One region of the Stenotrophomonas sp. GD03680 genome, then DNA from elsewhere that is predicted to be linked to it. Evidence: predicted binding sites of a transcription regulator. Region 1 holds the regulator's gene; each other region holds the start of a gene.
The links. Region 1 encodes FliA, which starts transcription of late flagellar genes. Its sites were predicted from a motif close to TAAAGTTTNNCNNNCNNNGGCCGATAA; they were not measured.
Positions count from the first base shown of each region.

Region 2: the regulator FliA is predicted to act here: its motif matches at 1,683-1,709, upstream of N5J29_RS00215 (methyl-accepting chemotaxis protein).
Region 3: the regulator FliA is predicted to act here: its motif matches at 1,757-1,783, upstream of N5J29_RS11105 (methyl-accepting chemotaxis protein).
Region 4: the regulator FliA is predicted to act here: its motif matches at 2,084-2,110, upstream of N5J29_RS00830 (methyl-accepting chemotaxis protein).

Region 1 is NZ_JAOCKC010000011.1:16,282-20,467, reverse strand. Features, by position in the region: gene flhF (flagellar biosynthesis protein FlhF) at 1-340, shown strand, start outside; gene N5J29_RS12990 (MinD/ParA family protein) at 327-1,214, shown strand; gene N5J29_RS12985 (RNA polymerase sigma factor FliA) at 1,211-1,954, shown strand; gene cheY (chemotaxis response regulator CheY) at 2,012-2,404, shown strand; gene N5J29_RS12975 (protein phosphatase CheZ) at 2,404-3,009, shown strand; gene N5J29_RS12970 (chemotaxis protein CheA) at 3,012-4,186, shown strand, end outside.
Region 2 is NZ_JAOCKC010000001.1:43,200-47,385, reverse strand. Features, by position in the region: gene N5J29_RS00215 (methyl-accepting chemotaxis protein) at 1-1,654, opposite strand, end outside; gene N5J29_RS00210 (arylamine N-acetyltransferase) at 1,858-2,697, shown strand; gene N5J29_RS00205 (hypothetical protein) at 2,721-2,927, opposite strand; gene N5J29_RS00200 (transporter substrate-binding domain-containing protein) at 3,009-3,725, shown strand; gene N5J29_RS00195 (LysR substrate-binding domain-containing protein) at 3,777-4,186, opposite strand, start outside.
Region 3 is NZ_JAOCKC010000007.1:142,546-146,731, reverse strand. Features, by position in the region: gene N5J29_RS11120 (PAS domain S-box protein) at 1-188, shown strand, start outside; gene N5J29_RS11115 (hypothetical protein) at 251-490, shown strand; gene N5J29_RS11110 (DUF5694 domain-containing protein) at 500-1,588, opposite strand; gene N5J29_RS11105 (methyl-accepting chemotaxis protein) at 2,014-3,849, shown strand; gene N5J29_RS11100 (GGDEF domain-containing protein) at 3,846-4,186, opposite strand, start outside.
Region 4 is NZ_JAOCKC010000001.1:177,581-181,766, reverse strand. Features, by position in the region: gene N5J29_RS00830 (methyl-accepting chemotaxis protein) at 1-1,961, opposite strand, end outside; gene N5J29_RS00825 (NAD(P)-dependent oxidoreductase) at 2,172-3,065, opposite strand; gene N5J29_RS00820 (hypothetical protein) at 3,270-3,557, shown strand; gene N5J29_RS00815 (VOC family protein) at 3,568-3,918, opposite strand; gene N5J29_RS00810 (autotransporter serine protease) at 4,128-4,186, shown strand, end outside.

The DNA of each region.
Region 1 (4,186 bases):
CGCCCAGCTGCAGTGGCTGCGTGCCGCCCGCCAGGTCCGCACCCTGCTGGTGTTGCCGGCCAATACCAGCTTCGGCGACATGGACGAGGTGGTGCGCCGCTTCGGCGCGGCCAACCTGCAGGGCCTGGTGCTGAGCAAGCTGGATGAGACCGGCCGCTTCGGCAACGCCCTGTCGGTCGCGGTGGACCACGCGCTGCCGATCACCTGGGTGACCGATGGCCAGGACGTTCCGGACGACCTGCACCGGGCCAGTGCGGCCAATCTTGTACTTCGCCTTGAAGATTTGCGCCGAGCGGCCGATATGCCCTGCAACCCGGAGTTGAACCATGCCGTCGCGTGAGTACGCCAAGCTGACCAAGACCTTCCCGCTGTCGGCCACCCGCAGCGAGCCGCTCGGCCCTGTGCGCACCATCGCCGTGACCGGCGGCAAGGGCGGCGTCGGCAAGACCAACGTCTCGGCCAACCTGGCCGTGGCGCTGGCCGGCATGGGCAAGCGCACGCTGCTGCTCGACGCCGACCTGGGCCTGGCCAACATCGACGTGATCCTGGGGCTGAATCCCACCCACACCCTGGCGGATCTGGTCGCCGGCCGCTGCTCGCTGGAAGACGTGATCGTCGAAGGTCCGAACGGCGTGCTGGTGGTGCCGGCCGCGTCCGGTCGGCGGCACATGGCCGAGCTGGCCCCGGCCGAGCACATCGGCCTGGTGAACGTGTTCTCCGAACTGGAACGCGAGCTGGACATCATGGTGGTGGACACCGCCGCCGGCATCACCGATGGCGTACTGACCTTCTGCCAGGCCGCACAGGACACCGTTGTCGTGGTCTGCGACGAGCCGGCCTCGATCACCGACGCCTACGCACTGATCAAGGTGCTGTCGCGCGAGCGCGGCGTGGACCGCATCCAGGTGGTGGCCAACATGGTGCGCGACCCCAACGAGGGCCGCGTGCTGTATGAAAAGCTGACCCGGGTCTGCGAGAAGTTCCTTGCCGATGTCTCGCTGAACTACCTGGGCTGCGTGCCGCAGGATGACTGGCTGCGCCTGTCGGTGCAGCGCCAGCAGCCGGTGGTGAAGGCCTATCCATCAAGCCCGGCGGCGCTGGCGATCACCGAGATCGCCCGTCGCACCGCCCGCTGGCAGGCCCCCACCGAGCCACGCGGTGGCGTTGAATTCTTCCTCGAGCGCATCCTCAAGCAACGCGGGGTGGCAGCATGAAAGGCGCGGCCCAGTACAGGGAAGTCCAGCGCTCGGCGGCGACCGAGGTCATCGCCCAGCACTCGGACCTGGTGCGGCGCATCGCCCATCACCTGGCCGCACGCCTGCCGGCCAGCGTCGAAGTGGACGACCTGATCCAGGCCGGCATGATGGGCCTGATCGAAGCCTCGCGCAGCTACGACGCCGACCAGGGTGCCTCGTTCGAGACCTATGCCTCGATCCGCATCCGCGGCTCGATGATCGACGAGATCCGCCGTGGCGACTGGGTACCGCGCTCGGTGCATCGGCGCGCCCGCGATGCGGCCGCCACCATCCGCCGCCTGGAGCAGACCACGGGCCGTGCAGCCAGTGCCACCGAGGTGGCGGCGGCCATGGACATGCCACTGCCCGAATACCTACGGCTGATGGAGGACGCCTCGCGCGGCCAGGTGCTGAGCCTGGAGTCGCGCATCGAAGACCAGGGCGAGCTGGACACCGTCGCCCAGGGCGGACCCACACCGCAGCAGGTCCTGGAACGTGGCGAATTCGGCCGCGAACTGGGCAAGGCCATCGGCCATCTGCCCGAACGCGAACAGCTGGTGCTCTCGCTGTACTACGAGCAGGAGCTGAACCTGAAGGAGATCGGCGCGGTGCTCGGCGTGAGCGAATCGCGCGTCTGCCAGATCCACGGCCAGGCCGTGCTGCGCCTGCGCGGCCGGCTGAAGATCTTCGAGGCTGCGGATGCCGGGCTTGAAGAATGAACATGCCTGCGGCGGCCACGGCCACCGCGGGCGACTGAACAACAAAGGAACTCCGCTTTGAACAAGAACATGCGCATCCTGATCGTCGACGACTTCTCGACCATGCGTCGCATCGTCAAGAATCTGCTGGGCGATCTGGGCTTCACCAACACCGCCGAAGCCGAGGACGGGCATGCCGCACTGTCGATGCTGCAGAGCCAGCCGTTCGACTTCGTGGTCACCGACTGGAACATGCCGGTGATGACCGGTATCGAACTGCTCAAGGCGATCCGCGCCGATGCCAAGCTCAAGACCCTGCCGGTGCTGATGGTCACCGCCGAGGCCAAGCGCGAGCAGATCATCGAAGCGGCGCAGAGCGGCGTGAACGGCTACATCATCAAGCCGTTCACCGCGCAGACGCTGGAAGAGAAACTGGGCAAGATCTTCGAACGCCTGGCGGCCAGCGCCTGATGGACGCCACGGTCGACAAGAACGCTCTCGCCCTGCGCCTGCAGGAAGCCCTCGACGCGCTCGAATCCGGCGACGAGAGCGCCTGGCGCCAGCGCATCGACGCCCTGGTGGCCGCACGCACGCAGCCGATGATGAGCGGCCTGTCACGGCTGGCCCGCGAACTGGGCCAGGCCCTGGGCGAACTGCCGACCGTCCCCAGCGAGGCGGGCGAGCTGGACGACGCCTGCGCGCGCCTGGACCATGTGGTGGCGATGACCGAACAGGCCACGCACCGCACCCTGGACCTGGCCGAAGAGTGCCGCAGCCTCACCGAACAGCTGCGCGCCGAAGGCCTGCAGCCGGGGCAGGATGCGCAGCTGGAACGCATCCGCCACAACCTGACCGAGATTGCCCTGACCCAGAGCTATCAGGACCTGACCGGACAGATCATCCGTCGCGTGGTCGGCATCGTCCGCCGCGTGCACGAAGGCTTTGGCGCGCTGGGCCTGCCACCGGAGCAGCATCGCACCGATCCGGCGCTGGCCGGACCGGCACTGAAGGGACTGGACCGCCACGCGGTCTCTCAGAACGACGCCGACGACCTGTTGTCGGACCTGGGACTGTAAGCATGAGCGCGGTATCCGACGACATCACCGCCGATTTCATCATCGAGGCACAGGAAATCCTGGATCGCCTCGGCGAACAGCTGGTGTCGCTGGAACAGGCGCCGCAGGACGCCGACCAGCTCAACGCCGTGTTCCGTGGCTATCACACGCTCAAGGGCGGCGCCGGCTTCCTCGGCATCACCGCCATGGTCGAGCTGTGCCATGCCGCCGAAGAGGCACTGGGCGCCGTCCGCGCTGGCCAGGCGGTGCTGCAGCCGCATCACTTCGATGCCGCACAGCAATCACTGGACTACCTGCAATCGATGCTGGATGCCGTGTCTTCCGGCAACGAACCCGGCTATGCCCCGCCGGACCTGATCGCCCAGTTCGACGTGCACGGCGCTGCTGCGCCGGCCGCCGCCGCTCCCGCAGCGGCCGCGCCCGCTGCCGGTGACCTGATCACCGACGACGAGTTCGAGGCCCTGCTCGATCAGCTGCACGGCAGCAACGCCCCCACCGCGGTGGCGACGCCTACCAAGGCCGACGATGGCCTGATCAGCGAGGATGAGTTCGAAGCCCTGCTGGACCAGCTGCACGGCGGCGCCGCCCCGGGCGCGAAACCCGTGGCTGCTCCGCCTGCGCCTGCACTGCCCGCACCGCGCCCCGCGGCCGCCGCTGCCAAGCCCGCGGCCAACAAGCCGGTGGCCGAGGCGGAGCACACCGTGCGCGTGGATACCAAGCGGCTGGATGCGATCGTCAACCTGATCGGCGAGCTGGTGCTGTCGCGCAACCGTCTCAAGACCCTGCGTGCGCGCCTGCGCGACGAGGAACTGGACCGCGCCGTGTCGACCCTGGACATCGCCACCGCGCGCCTGCAGTCGGCAGTGATGCGCACGCGCATGCAACCGGTCGGCAAGGTGTTCTCGCGCTTCCCCAAGGTCGCCCGCGATGTTGCCCGCTCGCTGAAGAAGGAAGTGGACCTGGAGCTGGTCGGCGCCGAAACCGAGCTTGACCGCAACCTGGTCGAGGCCCTGGCCGACCCGCTGGTGCACCTGGTCCGCAACGCCATCGACCATGGTGTGGAGATGCCCGATCTGCGCGAAGCACAGGGCAAGCCACGCATGGGCCACGTGCGTCTGTCGGCCCAGCAGGAAGGCGACTACGTCAGCATCGAGGTGCAGGACGATGGCGCCGGCAT
Region 2 (4,186 bases), on a different contig from region 1:
CGCGGGCCAACGCCGCCAGCAATGCCTGCAGGTCCCCCAGGTTGGTTTCAAAGGTGGACAGCAGGCGGTTGATGCTGGTGGACAGCGTATGCACGAAACCGTGCTTGCCCTGCAGCGAAATGCGGCCGTGCAGGTCACCCTGCGCGGCAGCGTCGACCAGTGCCGCCACCTCGGTCTCCAGCAGCGTTTCCAGCGCACGGCTGCGCCACTCCAGCGCCACGCCCAGGAACTGGTCGTCATCGACGATGGCATTGGCGATCAACTGATAGCGCACACCGGCATGACTGATTTCCCGCTCCTGGCGGTGGCGCGCGTCGACCAGGCCGGCCAGGGCCGGATGCAGGTCCCGCGCGTCAGTGCCGACCAGCGCGTCGGCCTGCAGGCCCAGCACGTGCCGCAACGCAGGATTGGCGTAGGCCACCTGGCCTTCGGCATCGACCACCATCAGCCCGGTCTGCGCGCAGTCCAGGGCCTGGCGTACGCGCGTGTTGCCACGGGCCATCGCACGCTCGGTCTCGATGCGCGCACGCAGCCGCTGCTGCATGTCCACCAAGCGCTGTGCCAGCTGGCCGATCTCGTCGTTGGCGTTGTGCACGCGCAACGTGGTATCGAGCCGGTCATCGGCGATGTCGCTGGCGAACCGCAGGGTGTCCTGGATCGGCCTGCGCACCGCGCGCAGCACCAGCAGCAGGCTGGTGATCAGCACGCCGGCCACCAGCAGCAGGGTAAGGGCGAACAGCACGCTCATGGTGCGTGCACCGGCCTGCTGCCGCGCCTGCGCCAGGGCCAGCGCATTCACCTGTGCCTGCTGGAAGGCGGCGAGCGCGGGCGCCACGCCGGCAGCGGTCTCCAGCAGCGATTGCGTCTCCACATCAAGGCCGACGCGGGCAGCGGTGTAGCCGAGCAGTGCCGACTGATAGGCGTCCATGCCGGTGCGGAGCGCCTCCTGCACGTCGGGCGGCAACCCCGCCAGCGCCAGATCGAACGGCAGCTTCTCTTCGCTGGCGCGGTCGGCATGAGTCGAATCGCCATCGAGCAGCAGCAGCGCTTCCTGGCGCCGCATCTTCTGCAGGTGCAGCGCCAGTGCCGGCCGGTCCAGGCCATTCACCCGCTGCTGCAGGGCATCGGCGGCCTGCTGCAGCTGTGCAGCCAGGCCGGCATCACCCCGCCCCATCTCGTCCACACGTTCGAACAGCGCAGCCACTCCCTGCGAGAATCCCTCGGCGGCCTCGGTGAGCGCCTGCAATGCCTTGCGGCGACCGGCATCCATCGGCATCGCCCTGAGCGCCTTCAGATCGACCTGCAATGCCTGCTGGGCCGCCTGCAGCTGGCTGCGGTCAGCATCGTCGAAACTGCGTGCATACTGGGTCTGCAGGCGACGCGCCTCCGCCACCCGCGTCGCCAGGCGTGCGGCAAGATCGCTGCCACGCTGGTAACTGGCCTGGCTGCGTGCGGCCTGGCTGCTGGCATGGCCGGTCCAGGCATGGACGGCGGCGATCGCCACCAGGCCCGCGCCGCAGACCAGCAGGGTGGCCTTGAGTTTGTTGGCCACGCTGAGCCGATGCGGCTGCAGCCAGACCAGCAGGCGTGGAAGCGCCGAGCGCATCGCGATGAGACGGGTGCGCAGGGACCGAAGGGGGACGACGGCCGACATCACAGACTCCAGGCGGAAGGACGCACCTGTATCGGCCTGACCGGCGACAACTTTAGGCACATTGCCGACGCTGTGGCACGCACCGTGCCGGTTGCGCTCTTTGTACCGGCCCCAGGCGACGGAGACGTGACACGGCGCCCGCGCTTGACCTCAACCCCGGTTGCGGTTGCACAGTGGGATTCTTCCCACCTGCCGCCCTCGCCATGACCCCGCTCGACGTCCCCCGTTATCTGCAGCGCCTGCAACTGGATGCTCCGCCGTCGCTGGACCTTGCCGGACTGACCCTGCTGGTGCAGCGCCACAACGCCCTGCTCCCCTTTGAAACCCTCAGCAGCCTGCTGCGCGACGCGGTGCCGATCGATCTGGACAGCGTGCAGCACAAGCTGCTCGACCAGCAGCGCGGCGGTTACTGCTTTGAACTCAACGGCGGCCTGCTGGCGCTCCTGCAGGCAGTGGGCTTCGACGCACAGCCGCTGAGCGCGCGCGTGCTGCTGGCGGCACAGGACAATGCCCCGACGGCGCGTACCCACCTGCTGCTGCGCGTGCACGTGGAGGGAGAGGACTGGCTGGTCGATGCCGGCTTCGGTGGCCTGACGCCGACGGTGCCGCTGCGGCTGTACGAAACGGCGCCGCAGGCCACGCCGCACGAGTCTTTCCAGCTTCAGCAGCTGGCGGGTGAAGACGACTTCGTGCTTTCCGCCCAGGCGGGCGACGCATGGCGGGCGATGTACCGCTTCGACCTGCGGCCGCCAGCGCCGATCGACAACGTGGTGGCCAACTGGTACGTGTGCACGCACCCGGATTCGGGTTTCCCCGGCCAGCTGCGCGCGTCACTGGCCGGCCCGGACTGGCGGCGCACCATCGGCAGTGGCAACTACACCGAGTACCGCCCCGGGCAGGCGCCGCTCAAGCGTCCGCTGCGCGATGCCGCCGACGTGCGCGACGTCCTGCAGTCGGCATTCGGCCTGCGCGTGCCGGACGATGCGCGGCTCGATCCGGCGATCACCGATTGGCTGCAGCGCTCGCACGCCGCATCACGGTAGCACCGCGCGGCACGGTGCCCGGGTTACGGCGTCACCGGCGCCTGCAGCGCAATGCGGTTGCCCTCGCTGTCGCAGATCTCGGCCACCCGCCAGTGGCCGGCATCTGCCGGGCCGCGGCAGCCGTGCAGCTGGACCGGCGCATCGATGCGCACCTGCAGCCACTGCTGGTAGAAGGCGATGGCGCGAGCCAGGTCGCTGGCCGGAATCTCGACATGCGCGATGGGGTTCATCGTCGCAGGATGGCGCCGCCCTGACATTCCGTGCGCATCGTTGCGGGCATGCTGGCCTGCCCACCCTTCGCGGAGCGCTGCATGACCCTGGCCGATCACCGAAGTGCACTGGCGCCACTGGGCCATCTGCGCGTCGCCATCAATCTGGGGAATCCGGTCCTTGCGCAGGGCGACGCACGATCGCCGCGCGGCCCCTCGGTGGAGCTGGCCACCGCGCTGGCGCAGCGGATGGGCGTGCAGGCGCGATTCACCTGTCACGATGCGGCCGCATCGGTGGTCGCGGCGGCAGCCGACGACGCATGGGACCTGGCCTTTCTCGCCATCGATCCGGCACGTGCCGACCGCATCGCCTTCAGTGCACCGTATGTGGAGATCGAAGGAACCTACCTGGTGCGCGAGGACAGTCCCGCGCGGCGGGTGGCCGATCTGGATCGCGATGGGCTGCGTATCGCCGTTGGCCGCGGTGCCGCCTACGATCTGTTCCTGAGCCGGGAACTGCGGCACGCCACGATCGAGCGTGCCGACACGTCGGCGACGGCCATCGATCTGTTTGACGCACGGCGCCTGGATGCCGCCGCTGGCGTGCGCCAGCCGCTGCAGGCCTGGGCACTGCAGCATCCGGGACACCGCGTGCTCGCCGACCGCTTCACTGCGATCCAGCAGGCCGTGGCCGCACCTGCAGCGCGCCCCGCTGCCGCCCTGCGGGCCCTGTTCGACGAGGTCGAGGCGATCAAGGCAGGGCCCTTGCTCGAGGACGCTTTCGCACGTTCCGGACAGGCGGTCACCCTGGTGCGATGACGCAGCAGTGACCCGCAGCACGCGACAGGTGGCTGCGTGCGCCAGGCCGGATCAGCCCTGCGTCTCCATGTGCCGCGCATGCTCGCTGGCCTGCGCATGCAACCACTCACGGAAAGCGAGGAATCCACGGTGGCGCGCCGAGCGCTGCGGATACACCAGCCAGTGCGGCCAGGCCGTTTTCAGCCGCTGCTCCGACAACGCGACCAGCTGGCCGGAATCCAGCAGCAGGCGCGCGCGCGTCAGCCGGCCCAGGGCCACACCGACACCATCGAGCGCTGCACGGTGATGCGCTTCCGAATCGTCGAGCACCGCCACGAACCGCGAAGGGGGGCTCTGCCCGATCAGGGCAAACCACGCGGCCCATGCGCCATCCGGATCGCCCAGCAGCGGCCACTGCGCCAGTGGAGCACGGTCGATGCCGCCCATCCGCGCGATCAGCGCCGGGCTGGCCATCGGCACCA
Region 3 (4,186 bases), on a different contig from region 1:
GCCTGCGGGTGGGCGCCAGCATCGGCATCGCGCCGCTGCTGGGCGGCATGGGGGTGGACCAGGCCGTGGCTGCGGCCGATGCGCAGTGCTACAGGGCCAAGGCAATGGGACGCAACAACGTGCAGGTGCAGGGGGAAGCCGGCGAATGGCCGGCTGAGGGCGTGGACAGCGACGCCGGTGGCGGCTGATCTCAGTCTGTGAGAGGGCGGCCGCGAATACTGCGCGCACACCCACCCCGTTGGAGAACGACATGCGTTTCTGGACCCCGGATGCCCTGCGTGCCTTCGCGCCGGCGATGGTCGGCTGGTGGCTGGCGGTAGCCGCCTGCCTGCGTTTGGAGCAACTGCACGGCGATGCCCGGGCGCAGGCGCTGCTGCCCACCCTACAGGGCGGCGTGGTGGTGCTGCTGATACTGACCCTGGGTGCGATCGTGGTCGCCTGCGTGCTGCTGTGGCGGTCGCGGCGCGGCGATGCGCCGGCCCCCTGCTAGCCCTGGCGCTCAGTCCAGCACGCTGTTGGCATCAACCAGCCGCACGTCGTGCATCTGGTTGAGGTAGGCCTCGTAGTAGCCCTTGTGCGAGGCGCCGACGAGGGTCAGCATGCGGGTGCCCGGGTGCTGGCCCAGCACCTCGCGCATATTGGCGACCATGCGCAGGTTGCGGGTTTCCCAGTAGCCGACGTAGTTGCGGCCGAAGCCTTCTGGCGATGGTTCGACCAGGGCCGCGCCGAAATCGCTGTTGTAGACCTGGGCGATGGTGTCGGGCGCGTTGTAGTTCCGATAGAGCGCCAGCAGGCCATCCGTGCTGCCGAGTTCGGCGTGCAGGGCCGTATCGGCGGCCCGTCGTGCCTTGCTGGCGGGATTGTTCCAGGCGTTCATGATGGCTTCGCCAGCCGCCTTCTCCAGTGCCGCAGGGGTGGGCGAATCAGCGGTGTGGTCATCGACTGCCCACAGGCGTTCCAGGCCCAGGCGTGCGGCAAGCTCGGCCGCGATCAGGCTGACTTCGTTGCGTCGCACGGCGCGTTTGTCGAGGAACTGCACCAGTTGCGGTGACAGGCTGTCTGCGGCGCGACGCTCCTGCGCCGGCAGGCGCAGCCACTGCACCAGCGCGGAGCCGTTCTCACCTGCGGCCAGGAACAGTGCGGCCAGCCGGCGACGCTGTGCGTGCGTCGGTGTAGCGGGCCATGCCGCCAGTACGCGATCGACTTCGGCGTTGGCCGCTGGAACATCCAGACCGGTGGCGGCCTGGGCAGGTGCAGGATCGACGCAGTAACTTTCCACGCTCTCGGCATAGCGGGCGGGATTGCGGCGCATGAAATCGCATTGCAGTCCGGACAGGTTCTCCACCGCGATCGCCGTCGGCCGCCATGCCTGCAGGCGCTGCAGCAGCGGCTCCAGCATTGCCGGCTGGAAGGTCGGGGGCAGGCCGGACAGGTGCGGTGAGCCCAGCACCAGCACTTCGTTGACGCGGCCGGCGGGCGGGCCCTTGAGCTGTGCGGGGTTGAAACTCGGCCGATAGCCTGCATCGGCGGCCAGCGCGCCGCTGCTGCACAGGCCGAGGGCGAAAAGAGCAGCCAGGCGTGAAAACATGCGATCTCCGTGTCGATGGACGGTCCGTGGTGGGCGCATCCTTGCCTGTCCACCCCCTTGCCGACAGCCCCGATGGTCATGGCAACCTTTTCGTTGCAGGCTGCATCGAGGGCGCCGTCAGGCGCTGCAGGGGGGAGGGGGCTGGACAGGGCCCGCTGCGGAGGGGCCTAAAGCCCGGAACGGAGGTGCCGATAACCTCACTGGATCCCGCTCCCGTCACCCGCTGCAGGACCCCAGGCTGCCCTGTCGGGCGGCCCGCGCAGTGTGTTCCGCCGCTCCCGGATGTCGATCGCACCCGCCCCCAGATGTTCTTGCCCGTTGCTCGAGAGGTGCCTGCCGGCACCTGTAGTCCAAGCAATTGATGTCGCCGTCGGGCATCCCGCCTGGCGGATCGCAACCGCTTACCGGACACCGAGGATCAGACAATGCTCATTCCAGGCCTTACGGCAGGCGCACAGGCGCCAGCCGAGCTGCACACCCGTTGGTCGCCGTGGCGTTCCCTGCTGGGGGCGCTGGCGGGACAGCCTCGGCCCGGCAGGGTCGACAGCGATCGCGGTCATGCCGAGCTGGCCGCCCAGGTGGCCGCACTGCATCGCGTGCAGGCGGTGATCGAATTCGATCTGGATGGCACCATCCTGCAGGCCAACGACAACTTCCTGCAGGCGGTGGGTTATCGTCTGGACGAAATCCAGGGCAGGCATCATTCGCTGTTCGTCGATCCCGATCAGGCGTCCAGCGCCGAGTATCGGGACTTCTGGGCCCGGCTGGGACGTGGCGAGTTCGACGCCGGACAGTACCGACGGCTGGGCAAGGGCGGGCGCGAAATCTGGATCCAGGCCTCCTACAACCCGGTGCTGGACCCGCAGGGCCGGCCCTTCAAGGTCGTCAAGTTCGCGACCGACATCACCGCGCAGAAGCTGCAGGCCGCGGACTCGGCGGGGCAGCTTGCCGCCATCGACAAGTCGCAGGCGGTGATCGAGTTCAGCCTGGACGGGCACATTCTCTCGGCGAACGCCAACTTCCTCGCCGCCACCGGCTACAGCCTGGAAGAGGTGCGCGGCCAACACCATGCGCTGTTCGTGGAGCCCGAGCTTCGCGACAGCGCCGAGTACCGCCGGTTCTGGGAAAAGCTCGGGCGCGGCGAGTACGACGCCGGGCAGTATCGGCGGCTCGGCAAGGGCGGCCGCGAGATCTGGATCCAGGCCTCCTACAACCCCATCCTGGATGGCAACGGCAGGCCGTTCAAGGTCGTCAAATACGCTACCGACATCACCGCGCAGGTGCATGAGAACCAGGCCATGCAGCGTGCGGTGGCGCAGACCCGGGAGGTCGTGGCGGCGGCCAAGCAGGGCGACCTGACCCGCACCGTCGCCATTGCCGACAAGAGTGGCCCCATCGCCGAGCTGTGCGATGGCGTCAACGCGCTGGTCGAAGCCATGGCGGGCATCATCGGCCAGATCAAGTTCGCTGCCGATACCATCGCGGTCGGCGCGACCGAAATCGCGCAGGGCAACAGCGACCTGTCGCAGCGCACCGAACAGCAGGCGGCCTCGCTGGAAGAAACCGCCGTGTCCATGAAGGGCCTGGCCGATACGGTGCAGCGCACGGCGGCCAATGCGCGCCAGGCAAGCCAGCTGGCCGGCGGCGCAGCGGAGGTGGCTGCGCGCGGCGGCAGCGTGGTGCACGAGGTGGTGGCGACGATGGCCTTGATCAACGCCTCCTCGCGTCGCATCGTCGACATCATCGGGGTGATTGACGGCATCGCATTCCAGACCAACATCCTGGCGCTGAACGCTGCCGTGGAGGCGGCCCGTGCCGGCGAGCACGGCCGTGGGTTCGCGGTCGTCGCCACCGAGATCCGCGAACTTTCGCAGCGCTCGGCCAGCGCCGCCAAGGAGATCAAGCAGCTGATCGACACATCGGTGGCCAATGTCGGTGCGGGCACGGCGCAGGTGGAAAGTGCTGGCCGCACGATGGACGAGATCGTACTCAACGTGCGCAGGGTCAGTGACCTGGTCACCGAGATCAGCAGCGCCTCGCAGCAGCAGAGCGATGACATCCAGCAGATGAACCACGCGGTGGACCTGATCGACCAGGGAACCCAGCAGAACGCGGCGCTGGTCGAGGAAGCGTCCGCCGCGGCGCGCAGCATGGAAGAACAGTCGGCCCACCTGCTGCAGACCGTCGCCGGATTCCGTGTGCAGGGGGCGGCGGGCGGCGCTGCCCTGCAGCATGGCGTGCCGACCCTGCGCGTGGTCTAGGCGCGCAGGGCAGGGGCCGCTGTACGTTCCGGCAAAGCCTCGCCGCGGACGCAGTTGCGGCCCGCGCGCTTGGCCCGGTACAGGGCCTGGTCCGCACGTTCGACCACGCTGTCCGGTTCCTGCCGAGCATCGGCAGCCAACCATGCCACGCCGATGCTGACGGTTACGCTGGACGGGCCGGACGGCAGCGCGGCGTCTTCGACCGCCACGCGGATGCGCTCGCCCATGGCCATCGCATGGGCCACGTCGGAGGAAGGCAACGCAGCGATGAATTCCTCGCCGCCGTAGCGGGCGAGCAGGTCGTCACCGCGCTGCAGGCAGCCATCGATGATCGCGG
Region 4 (4,186 bases), on a different contig from region 1:
CCTTCGCTGGCCACGTCCGCCGCCGATGCGGCCAACGTGTTCGCCTGCAGGGCATGATCGGCATTCTGGCGCACGGTGGAGGTCAACTCCTCCATCGACGCTGCCGTTTCTTCCAGGTTGGCCGCCTGCAGTTCTGTGCGACGCGACAGATCGCTGTTGCCCGCGGCGATCTCGCCGGCCGCCAGGCGGATGCTCGCCGCTGACTGCTGGATCTGGCCGACGATATGGGTCAGCTGTTGCGCGGTGCTGTTGGCATCGTCGCGCATCACCGCGAACACACCATGGAAGTCGCCCTGCATGCGTGCACTGAGGTCGCCGGCGGCGATGGCGCGCAGCAGCGTGGAAAGCGCCGCGAGGTTGTGGTCGCTGGCCTGCATCATCGCGTTCAGCGTGGTCACCATGCGGCGGAAATCGTGCTCGAACCGCTCACTGTCACCACGCACGGCAAAGTCGCCGGCGGCAGCAGCGGCGGCCAGCTGCTGGATCTGCTCGTTGATCGCCGCAAGGTTGCTCTTGGTGGTGGCCATGGCGGCGGTGAACACCGCCTTCTCGCCCGGCAGCGGCTCCATGTCCACGCTCAGATCGCCCACCGCGTAGCGCTGCATCACGTCCACCAGCCGCTGGGTGACCGCATTGCTGGACGCCACCAGCTGATTGCTGTCGGCCACCATGCGACCGTACTCCCCCGGGAAGGCCGCCGCGTCCATCCGGTAACTGAGCTCGCCCGCATCATGGCGGCGTGCCATCTCCGCCTGCGCCGCCATCACAGCCTGCAGCTGTCCCCGCATGCCCTGCATCGCCTCGAGCAGGCGCCCGACCTCATCGTTGCCGCGCGCCGGCAGCGCGGTGTCCAGCTTGCCCGCCCCCACGTCACCTGCAATGCGTACCGCCTGCGCCAGCGGCCGGATCGCCAGGTGACGCAGCAGCAGGTAGACACCGGCGCTCAATGTCAGCGCGGCCAGCACGCCGACCAGCAGCGTCAGCCACAGCAGCTGGCGAGCCTCGGCCACGATAATGGCATGCGGCACCACCACACCCAGCGCGAAGCGCTGCGGGGCATCGCCAACCCGCAGTGGCACGTACAGGCGCACATTGCCGGCGGCATCCGGCTCGAACGCTTCGACGGTCCTGTCGGCCGCGATTCCGGCCAGCATGTCGCGGGTGAAGGCATCGGTGCGCGGCTTGCCGATCTCGGCGGCGTCGGCCGAAGCCAGGACTACGCCCTTGGGCGAAAGCAGTTCAACGCGGCCTGCTCCCATCGGCGCAAGCGTCGCCAGATGCTTCTGCAGTGCCGCCAGCGAGAAATCGACGGTGAACACGCCGAGGAACGTGCCGTTCTCCACGATGGGCGTGCTCAGGGTGCTCATCAGCACCTTCTGGCCGGCGATCTCATAGGCATAGGGCTCGCTCACCTTGGGCAGCTTGTCGCGGCTCGGCCCCATGTACCAGTCACCGGACCCGCTGGCGGTTTCGGTGTAGTCGGTCATCACCGACTGCTGCGGTTTGCCATCCTGCCAGGCCCAGTAGCTCATGTAGCGACCGGTGGCGTCATGGGCCTCGCTGTTGACGAACTCCGCGTCCCTGCCATCGAAGGCATCGGCCTCCCACATGGTGCTCTTGCCCAGCCACTCCGGGTGCGCGCGCAGCTGTTCGCCGAGCACGGCCGCCAGGCTGGCACGATCAGGCTGGTCGCCCCGCGCGCGCTGGGCCAGGACGGCCTCGACCATGGCATCGTTGCTGGCGAAGGCGGTGCCCAGATCGGCCGCAACCTGGCGCGCTTCGGCATGCGCCTCGCTGGCCATGGTCTGCCGCGACGCGTTGATCAGGCTGGCACTGGCCTGGCGGTAGATCAGAAAGGCGGTCAGGCCGAAGCACAACAGCGCGATGGCAGCGGTGCCCAGCATCAGCTTGTGGGCGATGCTGCCCGGACGACGGGCAGCGGCGGAGCGGGAAGACGGCATGGGAGGGTCCGCAAGGCAGGTCAGGACATCCGGCACCGCGTTGGCGCCGCGCTGGTGCGCGATCCCTCGCGCGGCGACCTGTCTGAGCCGGGCGATGCCCGGCACCGCAAGGGCGCACCGGGTTAGCGGCCGTTCCGCGGCGGGGTTGAGCCGTTGCCCTGCGTCAAGCTGAATGCACTCAGTTTGGGATGGCTCATACGTGCGGCGAACCTACTCGACCACCCGGTCCTTCAACCACTGCGTGCGTGGCAGCACTTCGATGCTGCCTGCCGCGTACTGCTGCAGTACATCGTCCGGACCGTAGCGCGGCTGCCAGCCCAGCACCGCAACCGCACGGCTGCCGTCGTACACGCGGTCGATGCTCAGCGGCAGTGGCCAGCCGCGGCGCTCGAACTCGGCCAGCAGCTGCGGTGCGCGCCGCGCCAGCACCCGGCGTGGCTGGGTGGCCAGTTCCAGGCAGTCCTCGCGCCGGAAGGGGGTCGGCGCGCAGGCGATGTAGCGCTGGAACGGTGCGCCCCCGTTGTGCAGCAGCGCGGCATGCGCGCTGGCCACATCGCGTGCATCCAGGCCCCGGTGCAGGCGGAACATCGCCATGCGCTCGGGAGGCTCGGGGAAGCAGCGGCCCATGCGCAGCACGCGCACGGCGAACGCCTCCGATGCCGCGGCTTCGGCCAGCGCCTCGGCCTGCAGCTTGGTGCGGTGGTAGATGGTCCTGGGCAGGGGTTCAGTGTCTTCGTCGATCCAGCGACAACCGCCTGCCACCACGGCATGGCCATACAGGGCGGTGGTGCTGGTCAACACGAAGCGTCCGACGCCGGCGTCACGCGCCAGCCGCAGCAGCTGCGCGGTCGCCTCCACGTTGATCTGCTGGAACACCGTGTCCGGCACCAGCCCGACATGCGGTGCATGCAGCGCAGCGGTGTGGATCACCGCATCCACGCCGCGCACGGCACGCTCCAGTGCCTTCGTGTTGGTGACATCGGCAATGATGCGTGTGGTGGCGAACGGGCTGCGATCCAGCCCGATGACTTCATGGGTGGCCGCCAACGCGCCGAAGATCGCGCGCCCGATCCGCCCGGAACTTCCGGTCAACAGAATCTTCATTGAGTCCATTCACTCAACAGCGCCCGGGAGCTACCGGGATGAACCGATTCTAGGCGTGGCCTGTGTCCAGGGCGATAGCGGCGCTGCGCAAGTGCAGCGTCAACGACAGGCAGGCAGAACGTGAAGACCACGCGCCATCTGCGGACGTACCGTTAGCCTGCCGTCGGCAAGCATGAGGCTCCGCCACGCCGAGAGAGATCCCCTATGGCCAGCAGCAACCGCGGGTTCGCGTCGATGGACCAGCGCATGCAGCGCGCGATCGCCGCCAAGGGTGGGCGCGCCGCCCATGCCTCCGGCAACGCCCATGAATTCAGTCCCGCCGAGGCGCGCATTGCCGGCCGCAAAGGAGGCGAAGCCATCAGCCGCGATCGCCAGCACATGGCCGCGATCGGTCGCGAAGGCGGGCATGCACGCCACGCCCGCGCACAACAGCAGCGCCAGCAGTCCGATCAAGGTCCACAGGGCCGCGACGAACCGGGTCAGCAGGACTGAGCGACGCGCCTCAGCCGTGGCTGAGGAGGTTCAGCAGGCGCCCGAACGGGTCCCGCACGTAGAACCGGCGCACGCCCCATGGCTCCTCGACGGGGCCATACACGACGTCGATGCCAGCGCTGCGGATCCGTTGCAGAACGTCATCCAGATCGTCCACCTCGATCGACAGGTCCGGCACCGGCGTACCCGATCCGCCCTCGCTGGCGAAACTGAGCTGCGCAGGTGCAGTGTCCTGCCCGGCGCAGGTGACGATCCAGCCATGATCCATCACCACCGGCATGCCGAGGATGCCACCGTAGAACGCGGCGGCGCGCGCCGGATCGGGCGTGGCGATGTTGGCGACGATGCGTCTGACAGCCATGACGTTCCTGTTCAATGAGGGGCAAAAACGAAACTGCGCGACCGGCCGGCACACCGTCAATCTTCAGGGACGCGTGCACAGGTGCGAAAAGTGTGGCTTCCGTCACGAAACATTAACGCGTTAACAAAATTCCCGTCACATCGCTGGGGGTGAAACGCATTCAGGACAGTTAGCGGCTGGGTAGACCGTCAATCAAGGAAGTTTGCCTGATGAATCACCCGCTGCATGGCCGTTCGTCCCGCTCCCGTTCCCCCTTGCAACGCCCGCT